3 regions of the Bacillus sp. JZ109 genome follow, and region 1 is predicted to be linked to each of the others. Evidence: riboswitches for the same ligand, from Rfam matches in the RefSeq annotation. Region 1 holds a riboswitch; each other region holds the start of a gene.
The links. A riboswitch is a leader RNA that binds a small molecule or an ion and turns the genes downstream of it on or off. The one in region 1 is predicted to bind S-adenosylmethionine.
Positions count from the first base shown of each region.

Region 2: another riboswitch for S-adenosylmethionine. It lies ahead of mtnW (2,3-diketo-5-methylthiopentyl-1-phosphate enolase); the one in region 1 lies ahead of M1D94_RS15345 (bifunctional homocysteine S-methyltransferase/methylenetetrahydrofolate reductase).
Region 3: another riboswitch for S-adenosylmethionine. It lies ahead of M1D94_RS12905 (phosphoadenylyl-sulfate reductase); the one in region 1 lies ahead of M1D94_RS15345 (bifunctional homocysteine S-methyltransferase/methylenetetrahydrofolate reductase).

Region 1 is NZ_CP096388.1:2,899,653-2,904,532, reverse strand. Features, by position in the region: gene M1D94_RS15355 (GNAT family N-acetyltransferase) at 1-648, opposite strand, end outside; gene M1D94_RS15350 (GNAT family N-acetyltransferase) at 654-1,103, opposite strand; gene M1D94_RS15345 (bifunctional homocysteine S-methyltransferase/methylenetetrahydrofolate reductase) at 1,194-3,032, opposite strand; SAM riboswitch class I at 3,122-3,239, opposite strand; gene M1D94_RS15340 (YajQ family cyclic di-GMP-binding protein) at 3,346-3,837, opposite strand; gene M1D94_RS15335 (CvfB family protein) at 3,936-4,832, shown strand.
Region 2 is NZ_CP096388.1:2,650,915-2,655,794, reverse strand. Features, by position in the region: gene M1D94_RS13935 (carbon-nitrogen family hydrolase) at 72-851, opposite strand; gene mtnE (methionine-glutamine aminotransferase) at 946-2,142, shown strand; SAM riboswitch class I at 2,181-2,281, shown strand; gene mtnW (2,3-diketo-5-methylthiopentyl-1-phosphate enolase) at 2,366-3,583, shown strand; gene mtnX (2-hydroxy-3-keto-5-methylthiopentenyl-1-phosphate phosphatase) at 3,580-4,287, shown strand; gene M1D94_RS13915 (methylthioribulose 1-phosphate dehydratase) at 4,245-4,874, shown strand.
Region 3 is NZ_CP096388.1:2,448,624-2,453,503, reverse strand. Features, by position in the region: gene pyrF (orotidine-5'-phosphate decarboxylase) at 1-529, shown strand, start outside; gene pyrE (orotate phosphoribosyltransferase) at 526-1,158, shown strand; SAM riboswitch class I at 1,303-1,408, shown strand; gene M1D94_RS12905 (phosphoadenylyl-sulfate reductase) at 1,573-2,274, shown strand; gene cysP (sulfate permease) at 2,286-3,350, shown strand; gene sat (sulfate adenylyltransferase) at 3,399-4,547, shown strand; gene cysC (adenylyl-sulfate kinase) at 4,560-4,880, shown strand, end outside.

The DNA.
Region 1 (4,880 bases):
TGCAACATCTGATGATGCAGCGATGATAGGGCCGAATTTCAAATTGGCCGGTGTCTGTACAGAAAGTCCGTAGCCAATTAGCTGTCCGTCATGATTTCTGGCGATGATACATTCGCATGAAGCAGAAATAAGCTGCTGCAAAAGATTTGATCGATCTCCGCCAAAGGCTTCCAGATCCGCCGCGGTTAAGTCGTGAAAGTCTTGTTCTCTAAAGGATGTCAGTTCAGCATCAAGCTTTTTTGTATAAGGTTGAAAACTGTGACAGCTGTACTTTCGCACTGAACCTGCCGTATGAAAACCTGCTTTTTCATAAAGCGGCAAACCTTCTTTTGTGGCGCAAAGCCTGATGGCGGTGTTTTCACCCGCTTGGGGGATACAGGCGTTTACCATACGCCGGCCGAGACCGAGCCGTTGATATTCTTTGTCCACGATCACGAGGCCGATAGAAGCAAGCCGGCCAAACAAAAACAAGCCGATGCAGGAAATAATATCACCGCTGACATTTTGATAGCCGAAAAAGCGTCCTTGCTGGACAAGCAGTGCCAGCTCTTGTTCGCCGTAATCCGGCCACCCGGCTTGCCTGCAAAGCCGCAATAGACTAGGGATATGTTCTTCATGAAGCTTAATCAGCTTATCGATTACCCTCATACAGATCACCTGCTTGTTTCGAGTTTTTTATACATGATGATATGAGTGCCTATGCCGGGAATCTCAAACGGTTCGCCGAGTACTTCCCACCCAAGCTTTGAATAGTAGCCTTTCACCTGGCTTCTGGCATTGCACCAGACTGCCTGAACGCCGTTCTTTGCCAGTTTCTCTTCCGCGTGTTTGATCAGCGTGCTCCCGCCTTTTTGATCGCGATATCCTTCAAGCGTTGCCATGCCTCTCAGCCGATATGCTGGGGATTCTGTTATTAATGGCTGATTTTGCGGGGAAAAAGAAGCGATGCTGATCAGCTTTCCTTCAAAAAATGCGCCGAGATGAAAGGAGCCTTTTGCATGATCCTCTTCATATTTGCATTGTTCAATGGATTGATGGGGACGCAGAATGCGGTGCCGGATTTCATATGTATCTTCCGCGGAAATGGTTTTGACTTCGAGCATAATGTTCCTCCTCATGACTGTTTTTCTATATCGTAACACGAATCCCGTTGAAAAAGACCGCCCGATTGGATCAGACAGTCTTTTAAGGGATTAATGCAAAAAGATATTTTGGCGCTGCTCATCTTTTTGCTGAATATAGGAAGTGAGCTCGGCGGTTAAGTCAGATCTGAGGAAAGGCGTTATCAAGTAGATGCCGTTAAACAGCTCGCATGCCGTATCCAGCAGGGAGCGTGCAATCGCAAGGCCTTCCGCCTTTTGCTTTTCTTTATCTTCACCGGCATGGGCCATTTTTTCGCGAATCGTATCAGACAGCTTAATGCCGGGAATTTCATTATGGATGAATTCGGCATTCCGGCTGCTTGTCAGCGGCATGATGCCGATATAGATCGGCGTCTTCAGATGTTTTGTTTCGTTATGGATATCGACAAGCTGCTGCTCGGAATAGACAGGCTGAGAAACAAAATAATCTGCGCCGCAATCTATTTTTTTCTCAAGCCGTTTTACCGCTTTATCCAGATGGCGGACGTTAGGATTAAATGCGGCGGCAACTGAGAAATTCGTTTTCTTGCCGAGCGGTTTTCCAGACAGAGACAGACCTTCATTGAATTGTTTGATCAGCCTGATTAAATCAAAAGATGTTAAATCATATACAGACGTCGCACCAGGAAAATCCCCAATTTTAGAAGGGTCACCTGTAATAGCAAGCACGTCATTCAGCCCTAACGTATCAAGGCCCATTAAATGTGACTGTAAGCCGATAATGTTACGGTCACGGCACGTAATATGGACAAGGGAACGCATATCGAGCTGCTGCTTGATGAGAGCGCCGCAGGCAACATTGCTGATCCGCGGGGTCGCCAGAGAATTGTCGGCGAGTGTCAGGGCATCGATTCCCGCTTCTTTTAATTCAGCAGCAGCGGACAGAAATTTGTCAAAGCTCAGTTTTTTCGGCGGATCCAGTTCTACGATAATAGAGCGTTTTTTCGCCGCGATCTCATCCAGGCCGGGCTCGGTTCGCTCGTGATGAACAGAAATGAATTCTTTCGCCCGGGTTTTGACTTCTTTTTCTGTAATCGGAGCTAGTCCGCCAACTGCTTCCGCCATCGCCCTGATGTGATTCGGCGTTGTGCCGCAGCAGCCGCCGATAATCCGCGCGCCTTGCTTACGGAATTCTGACGCGCTGTTTTGAAAATACGTGTCGTCTGTTTCATAGACGAGCCGTCCCTCTTCAAGCGAAGGAAGACTGCTGTTCGGATAAACGGATAAGAAGACGTCATCAAAAATCGGCACTTCGCTGAGCGCTTCAATCATGTGATAAGGGCCGAGGCGGCAGTTAATGCCGACGATATCAGCTCCGAGATCCGCAATCGAGCGCAATGCGTCAGAAAGCGGCGTTCCGTCCTGCAATACGCCTTGCTCGTGCATGGAGACATTGAGCATAATCGGAAGATCAGTCTCTTTGCGCGCGATTTTCAGCACTTCACGGGCTTCTTCCAAATCATAATATGTTTCTAACAGCAAGCCATCCGGCTCTTCATGCAGCAGCAGATACAACTGCTCGCGGAAGCTGCGCTTAATTTCGTCAAGACTGTACGCGTTTTTATTAAATGTCCGTATGCCGCCCATCGTTCCAAGCACGTATGCATCGCCTGCTGAAGCCCGCGCGATCTTTACGGCCTCCTGATTCATTTTTTTGATGTCATCCTCAAGCCCGTGTCTGGATAATTTAATATAGTTGGCCCCGTACGTATTCGTTTGAATAATGTTGGCTCCCGCTTCAACGTACGCTTTATGTATGCGCTGAATTTCCTCCGGCTTTGAAATATTGAGCTCCTCAAAACACCTGTCAATGCCATAGGAGTAGAGGAGTGTCCCCATGGCGCCGTCACCGATTAACACCTGTCTTTGCAAATCTTCTAAAAGTCCCATTGTCTGCCTCCTTTATTCACATCAGCAAGGAAAAAAGAGAAATAAAAAAAGTCCTCTTAAGAAGAAGACTTTGTCAGTGATTTTGTCTCTTCTTATCTTCCAAGCTGTTCGAGCTTGCTGGATTTAGCACCTTGGTCATGGCTGATCGCCATTACACCGGTTGCTGAAGCTTCGTCGGGCCAGTCCCTCTGCTTCTCTTGATAAGAACGGATATGAAATTTTCGTGTCAGGAAGTGCCAAAAGATACCTGGCGTTTTTCCCTTTCTCCAAATTTACCGAAAATAAAGACAATAATCAATAGGAATCAGAAAATTTATCTGAAATTTATAAATTGAACGTCAATTGGCAGATCTGCTCCCCGTACAGCTGAGATAATCTGCTGCAGGTCATCTTTGTTTTTTCCGGTGACACGCACTTGATCATCCTGCACCTGAGACTTTACTTTCAGTCCGGAGTTTTTGATGATCGTATTGATTTTTTTTGCGTTGTCCTTGTCAATGCCTTGAACAAGCTTTGCACGCTGGCGCACCGTTCCGCCTGACGCGTTTTCAACCTTGCCGTACTCAATGTTTTTTGTCGGTACGTTTCGTTTAATCAATTTGCTGACCAGCACATCTTTCAGCTGGCTTAATTTGAATTCGTCATCGGAAACGAGGATAAGCTCCTCTTTATCTAAAGAAATGTCGCTTTTGCTGCCTTTAAAGTCATATCGGGTACTGATTTCCTTCAGTGCAATTTGGATTGCGTTTTGCACTTCAGGCAATTCCACCTTGGATACAATATCAAATGAACTTTCTTTTGCCATATGAAAACCTCCATAACATTTAACTTATGTGTTGATTATAGTAGAATAAAGAGAAACTTCCAACAGAACAAAGAATCAATTTGTGATGATTGGAAAAAATGTTAACAAAATCCGCAGAGAATAAGCGGAACAGGAAGGACGATAGCATGAGACCAGGGCAGCAATTAACCTTGAGTATAGATCACCAAACCGACTTCGGTTACTTTTTAACCGATGGGGAAGATACGATTCTCTTACATAACAGTGAAATGACTGAGGATATCGAGGACAGAGACGAAGTAGAAGTCTTTATATACGTAGACCAGCAGGAAAGGCTTGCGGCCACGATGAAAATTCCGGTCATCAGCGCGGATGAATATGGCTGGGTTGAAGTGGTGGATAAAGTGGAAGATATGGGCGTTTTCGTTGATGTCGGTTTATCGAAGGACGCACTAGTCGCAACTGAGCATTTGCCGCCGTACGAAGATGTCTGGCCGCAAAAAGGGGACAAACTTTACTGTATGCTGAAGGTGACGAACCGGGGGCGCATGTTTGCGAAACCAGCGCCGGAAGATATCATCAGCGAACTGTTTACCGACGCTTCAGAAGATCTGATGAATAAAGAGCTGACAGGTACGGTGTACAGGCTGATCGCATCGGGTTCATTCGTGATCACGGATGACGGTATCCGCTGTTTTATTCACCCGTCAGAAAGAAAAGAGGAGCCAAGACTCGGTTCAAGAGTCACAGGCCGGGTGATTCAAGTGAAAGAAGACGGTTCAGTCAACTTGTCGCTGCTTCCAAGAAAACAGGATGCAATGTCAGTTGATGCTGAGTGCATTCTAACGTATATGAGAACGAGAAACGGTGCCATGCCGTACAGTGACAAAAGCCAGCCTGATGATATCAGAGAACGTTTTAATATGAGCAAAGCCGCCTTTAAACGCGCACTGGGCCATTTGATGAAAAACGGAAAAGTGTATCAGGAAAATGGATGGACATACGAGAAAAAATAGCATGAAAACGGCTCGCCTGCAGCAGACTGCGGAGCGAGCCGTTTTTTT
Region 2 (4,880 bases), 250 kb from region 1:
TGTTTGACAATTCTAATTTATCAGTTGATGAACATGGTAACAGGTAATTTAGTTAGTTGTCAATATATTTTTTAATATAAATCTTTTCTGATATCATCGAAAACAGGAATGCTCTCCCGAACTTCTGCGCTTTCTTGAAGGTCGATTTCCGCTCGGACTATGCCTTCTTCCCGACCGCCTTCAGCAAGTACACGCCCCCATGGATCAATAATCAGGCTATGTCCTGCAAATTCATTATCCGGATTTGAACCGGTACAATTGCAGGCTGCGACAAAGCATTGATTTTCAATGGCCCGCGCAATAAGCAGGCTTTTCCAATGATCAAGGCGGGGAAGAGGCCATTCCGCAGAAATAAACAGCACGTTGGCGCCTTTTGTCGTATGTTTTCTGATCCATTCCGGAAAACGGATATCGTAACAGATCAATCCTGAGCTTTTGACGCCGTCAAGCTCAAAGTATCCGTCTTCGGAACCGGCTGATAAATACAGATGCTCATCCATCAGCTGAAAAAGATGGGCTTTTCTGTACTCTTTAATGATTTGCCCTTCCTTATCCGCGATGTACATTGTATTATAAACATCAGAATTCTTCCTGACAGCGACCGACCCGGCGACAATATGAACACCATGTTTTTTTGCCGTTTTCTTCAGCCAGCTCTGAGCGGAGCGGCCGTCTTCGTCAGCGAGTTCATCAAGATTGGCCAGATCATATCCGGTCGTCCATAATTCAGGCAGAACAAGAACATCAGCATGTTTGCTTTCTTTTCCGATGAAAAATTCAGCCTTTTTTATATTTTCCGAAGGTTTGCCGTATGAAATATCAAATTGAAGACAAGATATCGTCCATTTCATCTTTTTAACACCCCAAATTTTTCTTTACTTTTTTCATTTAACCATATATGATGATGGACTATCATTTCAAGATTTTTTTAGAAGGTGAGAATAGATGAAATTTGAACAGTCTCATGTATTGAAGGAATTGCCTAAACAATTCTTCGCTTCTCTGGTGCAGAAAGTGAACCGAAAGCTCGCAGAAGGACATGACGTTATCAATCTAGGACAGGGAAATCCAGATCAGCCGACTCCTGAGCATATTGTTGAGGAGATGAAACGAGCTGTCGCTGATCCTGAGAATCATAAATATTCGTCTTTTCGCGGCTCATACCGTCTGAAGTCAGCGGCTGCTGCATTTTACAAAAGAGAATACGGCATTGATCTGGATCCGGAAACCGAAGTCGCTGTATTATTCGGCGGAAAAGCCGGTTTAGTCGAGCTCCCGCAATGCTTGTTGAATCCCGGTGATACGATTTTAGTTCCCGATCCGGGTTATCCTGATTACTGGTCGGGTGTCACACTTGCAAAAGCAAAGATGGAAATGATGCCGCTCGTAAAGGACAGGGCGTTTCTCCCTGATTACAGCAGCATAACCGCTGAAATAAGGGAACAGGCGAAATTGATGTATTTGAATTATCCGAATAATCCGACTGGAGCTGTTGCTACTTCCGAGTTCTTTGAAGATACCGTGCGTTTTGCGGCTGAAAACGGAATCTGCGTCGTTCACGATTTTGCTTACGGCGCTGTCGGATTTGACGGCTGCAAGCCTTTAAGCTTTTTGCAGACTGAAGGTGCGAAGGATATCGGAATTGAAATTTACACGCTGTCAAAAACGTATAATATGGCAGGATGGCGGGTTGGCTTTGCCGTCGGAAACGCTTCGGTCATTGAAGCGATCAATCTTTATCAAGACCATATGTTTGTCAGTCTTTTCAGAGCGACTCAGGAGGCTGCAGCAGAGGCACTGTTAGCCGATCAGACGTGTGTGGCAGAGCAAAATGCCAGGTATGAGAGCAGGAGAAACGCTTGGATCACGGCATGCCGGGAAATCGGCTGGGATGTAACAGCTCCCGCAGGTTCTTTTTTTGCATGGCTGCCTGTGCCTGAAGGCTATACTTCTGAGCAGTTCTCAGATCTTTTGCTGGAAAAAGCGAATGTGGCAGTTGCGGCTGGAAACGGCTTCGGTGAATATGGCGAGGGCTACGTCAGAGTCGGACTTTTAACAAGTGAAGAAAGACTTAAGGAAGCCGCTTATCGAATTGGCAAACTGAACCTGTTTACCCAAAAAAGCATTGACAAGACCTTATAACGATGGGATAATTCAAAATAATTTATAAAATCTATATTTTCTTATCAAGAGCAGGCAGAGGGACGAGCCCGATGAAGCCCGGCAACCGACTTATAAAGCACGGTGCTAATTCTTGCAGCTAGCGGCTGAGAGATAAGATTCGGACGAGAAACGAAACCTCTTTAGACGCGATTGCAGTTTGAAGAGGTTTTTTGATATGGATGAAAATGAAAGGAGCTCTGGCATGAGTGAGTTATTAGCGACATATCTCCTGACCGAACCGGGAGCCGATACAGAGAAGAAAGCAGAACAAATCGCAACAGGATTGACAGTAGGCTCCTGGACTGATCTGCCCCTTGTAAAACAGGAGCAAATGCAAAAGCACAAGGGGCGGGTGATAAAAGTTGAGGAGAGAGAGGGAACTGCTGCATCAGAAAAACAAGCGGTCATCACAATTGCCTATCCTGAAATCAATTTCTCTCAGGATATTCCGGCTTTGCTGACAACAGTGTTTGGCAAGCTGTCCCTGGACGGAAAAATCAAATTAATCGATCTTCACTTCTCTGAAGCATTTAAGCGTGCACTGCCGGGACCGAAGTTTGGCGTATACGGCATCCGGAAGCTGCTGGGAGAGTTTGAGAGACCGCTGTTAATGAGCATATTTAAAGGCGTAATCGGAAGGGACCTGAGTGATATTAAAGAACAGCTCCGGCAGCAGGCGCTTGGCGGAGTTGACTTGATTAAAGACGATGAAATTTTCTTTGAGACTGGTCTAGCGCCTTTTGAAACAAGAATTGCAGAAGGAAAGCAAATATTGAAAGAAACGTATGAGCAGACCGGACATAAAACGCTGTATGCGGTGAATTTGACCGGACGTACGGCTGATCTGAAAGACAAAGCGAGACGCGCCGCCGAGTTGGGAGCGGATGCGCTTTTGTTTAATGTCTTCGCTTACGGCTTGGACGTTATGCAAGGCCTTGCGGAAGATCCTGAAATCCCAGTTCCGATTATGGCGCATCCAGCAGTGAGCGGAGCGTTTACGTCTTCTCCGTTTTACGGTTTTTCTCACGCTCTTTTACTCGGAAAATTAAACCGATATTGCGGTGCTGACTTCAGCCTCTTTCCGTCTCCATATGGTTCGGTTGCGCTTCCAAGAGCAGATGCACTGGCGATTCATGAAGAATGTGTGAGAGAGGATGCTTTTAACCAAACATTTGCTGTTCCGTCAGCAGGCATTCATCCCGGCATGGTTCCGCTATTAATGCGTGATTTCGGCATAGACCACATTATTAACGCCGGAGGAGGCGTACATGGACATCCGAACGGTGCCCAAGGCGGGGGGCGAGCGTTCAGAGCCATTATTGATGCGGTCCTAGAGGCCCAGCCGATTGATGAAAAAGCCGAACAATGCAAGGATCTTAAGCTTGCGCTAGATAAATGGGGAAAGGTTGAAGCCGTATGACGACTCGAAAACCTTTTATTATTTGTGATTTTGACGGAACAATCACGATGAACGACAACATTATAAATATCATGAAAACATTTGCTCCCCCAGAGTGGGTGGCATTAAAAGACGGCGTACTTTCCAAAACGCTGTCGATCAAGGAAGGTGTCGGGCGGATGTTCGGCCTTTTGCCCAGCCGTTTAAAAGAAGAGATTACAAGTTTTGTATTGGAAGATGCAAAAATCAGGGAAGGCTTTCGGGAATTTGTAGCATTTATCAATGAGCACGAGATTCCGTTTTATGTCATAAGCGGTGGAATGGACTTTTTTGTATATCCTTTGCTTGAAGGCATTGTGGAGAAAGACCGCATTTATTGCAACCATGCTTCATTTGACAATGACTATATCCATATTGACTGGCCTCATTCCTGCAAGGGCACATGCAGCAATCAATGCGGGTGCTGTAAGCCGTCGGTCATCCATGAACTTTCTGAACCGAACCAATATATCATCATGATCGGTGATTCGGTTACAGATGTGGAGGCAGCAAAGCTGTCTGACCTATGCTTTGCAAGGGATTATTTATTAAACGAATGCCGGGAGCAAAACCTCAATCATCTTCCGTATCAAGATTTTTATGAGATCAGAAAGGAAATTGAGAATGTAAAGGAGGTACAGGAATGGCTGCAAAACAAGAACGCTGGCGAGAGCTCGCTGAAGTAAAACGGGAATTGGCAGAGAGAGATTGGTTTCCGGCGACTAGCGGTAATCTGTCAATTAAGGTTACAGATGAGCCTTTAACATTTCTCGTCACTGCAAGCGGAAAAGATAAACGTAAAGAGACGGTTGAAGATTTTCTGCTGGTCGATCAAAACGGAGAGCCTGCTGAAAGCGGGCATTCTCTGAAACCGTCAGCAGAAACGCTTTTGCATACACATTTGTACAATAAAACCAATGCCGGATGCTGCCTGCATGTCCATACGGTAAACAATAATGTGATTTCAGAGTTATACGGAGACCAAAAGAAAATCACATTCAAAGGCCAGGAAATTATAAAAGCACTCGGCTTGTGGGAAGAGAACGCAGAAGTGACCGTTCCGATTATAGAAAATGCGGCACATATCCCGACGCTAGCGGCACTGTTTGCGGAAGAGATTTCAGAAGATTCAGGAGCTGTTCTGATCCGAAATCATGGTATTACGGCTTGGGGGAAAACAGCATTTGAGGCAAAAAGAGTGCTTGAAGCGTATGAATTTTTGTTCAGCTACCATTTGAAATTGAAAACACTCCAGCATCAGCTGGTTAAATAAAAGGAG
Region 3 (4,880 bases), 450 kb from region 1:
TGACATCCCGACTACTGTAAACAAAGCGATGAAGCGCCTTGCCAGTCTCGGAGTAGATCTCGTCAATGTTCATGCTGCCGGGGGCAAAAAAATGATGCAGGCAGCTCTCGAAGGCTTAGAAGAAGGTACGCCGGCTGGAAAAAAACGTCCGTCACTGATCGCGGTAACCCAGCTGACAAGCACATCTGAACAAATCATGAAAGATGAACTGCTAATCGAAAAATCTCTGATTGATACGGTTGTGCACTACAGCAAACAGGCGGAAGAGAGCGGACTGGATGGAGTGGTCTGCTCTGTTCATGAAGCAAAAGCCATTTATCAAGCGGTGTCGCCTTCATTTCTGACGGTCACTCCGGGGATCAGAATGTCTGAGGACGCTGCGAATGACCAAGTCCGCGTAGCGACGCCTGCTATTGCAAGAGAGAAAGGTTCATCAGCGATTGTAGTAGGACGCTCGATTACAAAAGCGGAAGACCCGGTAAAAGCCTATAAGGCTGTCAGACTTGAATGGGAGGGAATTAAATCTTGAAACAAATCATCGCAAAACATCTATTAGACATCCAAGCTGTATTTTTACGCCCGAACGAGCCGTTCACATGGGCAAGCGGCATTTTATCTCCAATCTACTGTGACAACCGCCTTACGCTATCTTTCCCAGAGGTCAGAAATGATGTCGCCTCAGGCATCAGCAAGCTTGTCAAAGAGCATTTTCCCGAAGCTGAAATGATTGCGGGAACAGCAACCGCGGGTATTCCTCATGCTGCTCTTGCGGCTGACCGTTTGAATCTTCCGATGTGTTATGTGAGGAGCAAGCCGAAGGCGCACGGTAAAGGCAATCAGATTGAGGGAGCTGTGCAAGAAGGGCAAAAAACAGTCGTCATTGAAGACTTAATCTCCACAGGAGGCAGCGTGCTTGAAGCTTGTGCAGCTTTACAAGCGGCCGGCTGTGAAGTGCTTGGTGTCGTCTCAATCTTTACGTACGGACTTCCTAAAGCGGAGGAAGCCTTCGCAAAGGCAGAACTGCCATACTACTCATTAACTGATTATGATACGCTCACAGAGGTCGCGCTTGAAAACGGAAATATTCATTCAGATGATCTAAAAAAGCTGCAAACATGGAAACGAAATCCCGAGTCAAAAGATTGGTTTAAAAAATAAAAAATAAATTCAAATGATGTAAAGAGGCTTCAAAGCCTTGCTGTACTTGAAAACAGGCTGTGGGGCCTGTTTTTTTATTAATCCTATAAAAAAAGTCGGGTTGACTTATGTTAGAATTGTGCTAAAATTTACTACAAATCTAAAAACTTATCAAGAGCGGCTGAGGGACTGGACCTATGAAGCCCGGCAACCTGCATAGTTTGTAAGGTGCTACTTCCAGCAAAATGAATTCCATTTTGAAAGATAAGGGCTGCATGCTGTTCCTGTCTTTCTTTCCGCCGGATTGAAAGTTTTTTATTTTAAGAGGAAAAAAGGCTGTCTGTGATATCAGCAGCCGCGAATCACATTACAATTGGGAAAAGACAACCGGCAGAAAGCTACTGTTTGTTTGTCTCCGAAAGGAGGAAAGAAGAAATGTTAACGTACGATAATTGGGAAGAACCAACGATTACATTTCCGGAAGACGATCCTTACAAAGGAGCGCTGTCAGTTTTAAAATGGGCATACGGCCATTACGGCAATCAGCTTGTTTATGCCTGCAGTTTCGGAATTGAGGGAATCGTTCTGATTGACTTAATTTATAAAGTGAAAAAAGACGCAGAGATTGTGTTTCTTGATACAGGACTTCATTTTAAAGAAACCTATGAAACAATTGAACGAGTGAAAGAGCGTTATCCGGGTCTTAATATCATCCTGAAAAAACCAGACCTCACCCTTGAGGAACAAGCCGAAGAACATGGTGACAAACTGTGGGAAAGAGAGCCGAATCAGTGCTGCTATCTTAGAAAGGTCGTTCCTTTAAGAGAGGCGCTTTCAGGACATCCAGCCTGGCTTTCCGGCCTGCGTCGTGATCAAGGGCCAAGCCGTGCCAATACGAATTTCTTAAACAAAGATGAAAAATTCAAGTCAGTAAAAGTTTGCCCGCTTATCCATTGGACTTGGAAAGACATTTGGAGATACACATCCCGGAATGAACTGGACTACAATCCGCTTCATGACCAAGGATATCCAAGTATTGGCTGTGCGCCTTGCACTGCTCCCGCTTTTACAGCAGAGGATTTGCGCTCAGGCAGATGGAATGGTATGGCGAAAACAGAATGCGGACTGCATGAATAAGGAGCTGCAAAATGGAATTAGCCGCTATTTTATTTAGCTTGTTTTTCGCGATGAATATTGGTGCAAGCGGCGCTGCAGCTTCGATGGGGGTTGCTTACGGCTCCGGAGCCATCAAAAAGAAAACCTACGCTTTGATCCTATGCGCAGTCGGTGTCTTTGCCGGGGCGGTCATTGGCGGAGGCGAGGTTGTAAAAACAATCAGCTCCGGCATTATTCCTGAGCAGACGATTACACTGACGATTGTTTGCATCATTATTGGAGCTGCTGCCCTGTCGCTCTTTACTGCTAATCTGCTCGGCATTCCTTTGTCGACAAGTGAAGTAACAGTCGGCGCGGTTGTCGGCGTGGGAGTGGCTTATAAAGTATTGTTTGTGAACAATCTTCTGATCATTGTGTCATTTTGGGTTTTTGTCCCGCTGTTCGCTTTCGGCTTCACCTATTTCGTATCTAAGCTGTTTCGTTATTTTAAGATTGAAGTAAAATCTTCTAAAAAGCAAAAAATCCTCGGTATTGTTTTGTTAGTTGCCGGATTTTTCGAAGCATTCTCTGCAGGCATGAATAACGTGGCGAATGCTGTTGGCCCGTTAGTAGCTGCCGGTGTGCTTGATGTCGGAAAAGGAACCTTGTATGGAGGAGCTTTTGTTGCTCTTGGCGCACTGTTATTAGGCCGGCGTGTGTTAGAAACAAACGGGAAGAAAATTACAAGATTCTCCAAAGGAGAAGGCATTCTCTTATCCGGTACAGGAGCGGGACTGGTGATCATCAGTTCTGTATTTGGGATGCCGGTGCCCTTGGCGCAAGTCACGTCATCGTCTATTATCGGAATAGGCATGGCAAAAAACGGGCCGAACGTGTTCCATAAACAAGTTGTTCAAACGATGCTGAAGGTATGGATCGTATCGCCGTTTTTATCTTTATCGATTTCTTATCTGCTTGTATCCTTGTTTTTAAAAGCAGATTATTATTCGATCTTTATCATGGTAAGTGTGCTTTTAGCGGCGGGGGGTGCCGTCAGCCTGACAAAGGCCATTCGTAAAGAGAGACGCTCAGTCCACGAACAAGGCGGGGGAATCTGATCATTAATCTGAGTAATTTTATAAGTTAACTAGGAGGAGATGGATATTATGAGCTTAGCACCACACGGAGGAACATTAGTAAACAGAGTAGATGAATCATATGATGTGAGCGGCATCCAAAAAGAAATTGAACTTGATTTAATTTCTTTCGCGGATTTGGAATTGATCGGTATCGGTGCATACAGCCCGATTGAAGGTTTCTTTAATGAAAAAGATTACGTATCTGTAGTCGAAAACATGCGTCTTTCTTCCGGCGTTGTCTGGTCTCTTCCGATCACGCTTCCGGTCGATGCGCAAAAAGCAGCGGAACTGTCACTTGGTGAAAAGGTAAAGTTAACGTATGAAGGAGAAACATACGGCGTTATCCAAATCGAAGACCTGTACGTGCCTGACAAACAAAAAGAAGCTGTCAATGTGTACAAAACAGATGAACAGGAGCATCCGGGTGTTAAAAAGTTGTTCAGCCGCGGCAATACATATGTCGGCGGGCCGATTACGTTGATTAAAAAAGCTTCAAAACAGTTCCCTGAATTTACATTTGAACCGTCAGAAACGAGACGCCAGTTTGCGGAAAAAGGCTGGGAAACCATTGTCGGTTTCCAAACAAGAAACCCTGTTCACAGAGCGCATGAATACATTCAAAAAACGGCTCTTGAAACAGTAGACGGCTTGTTCTTGAATCCGTTAGTAGGTGAAACAAAATCTGATGACATTCCAGCTGATGTACGGATGGAAAGCTACCAAGTGCTTCTTGATCATTATTACCCGAAAGATCGCGTTTTCCTTGGTGTCTTTTTAGCGGCGATGCGTTATGCAGGCCCGAGAGAAGCAATTTTCCACGCGCTTGTCAGAAAGAACTACGGCTGCACACATTTCATCGTCGGCCGTGATCATGCAGGTGTAGGCGACTATTACGGAACATACGAAGCACAGGAACTGTTTGACACATTTAAACCTGAAGAACTCGGAATTACACCGCTGAAATTTGAGCACAGCTTCTTCTGTAAAAAATGCGGAAATATGGGAACAGCGAAAACATGCCCTCATGGCAGAGAGCATCACGTCATTTTATCAGGCACTAAGGTAAGAGGCATGCTGAGAGACGGTGTGCTGCCCCCTGCTGAATTCAGTCGAAAAGAAGTCGTAGAAGTGTTAATCAAAGGGATGAAGAAAAAAGAAGAAGTAGGCGTATCTTAAGGAGGACTGGCAGTGACAAATCGCGATATTGTATGGCATGAAGCCTCTATCACAAAAGAAGAGTATCAGCAAAAAAACAAGCATAAAAGCTCCATTCTCTGGCTGACAGGGTTAAGCGGCTCAGGCAAATCAACCATTGCCAACGCCGCTGCGAGAGAATTGTTTGAGCAAGGCTACCAAGTGATTGTGCTGGACGGGGATAATATCCGTCACGGCCTAAATAAGGATCTTGGTTTTTCTGATGAAGACCGAAAAGAAAACATCCGCCGGATCGGAGAGGTGGCGAAGCTTTTTGTTCAGCAGGGAACCATTGTGATTACTGCTTTTATCTCT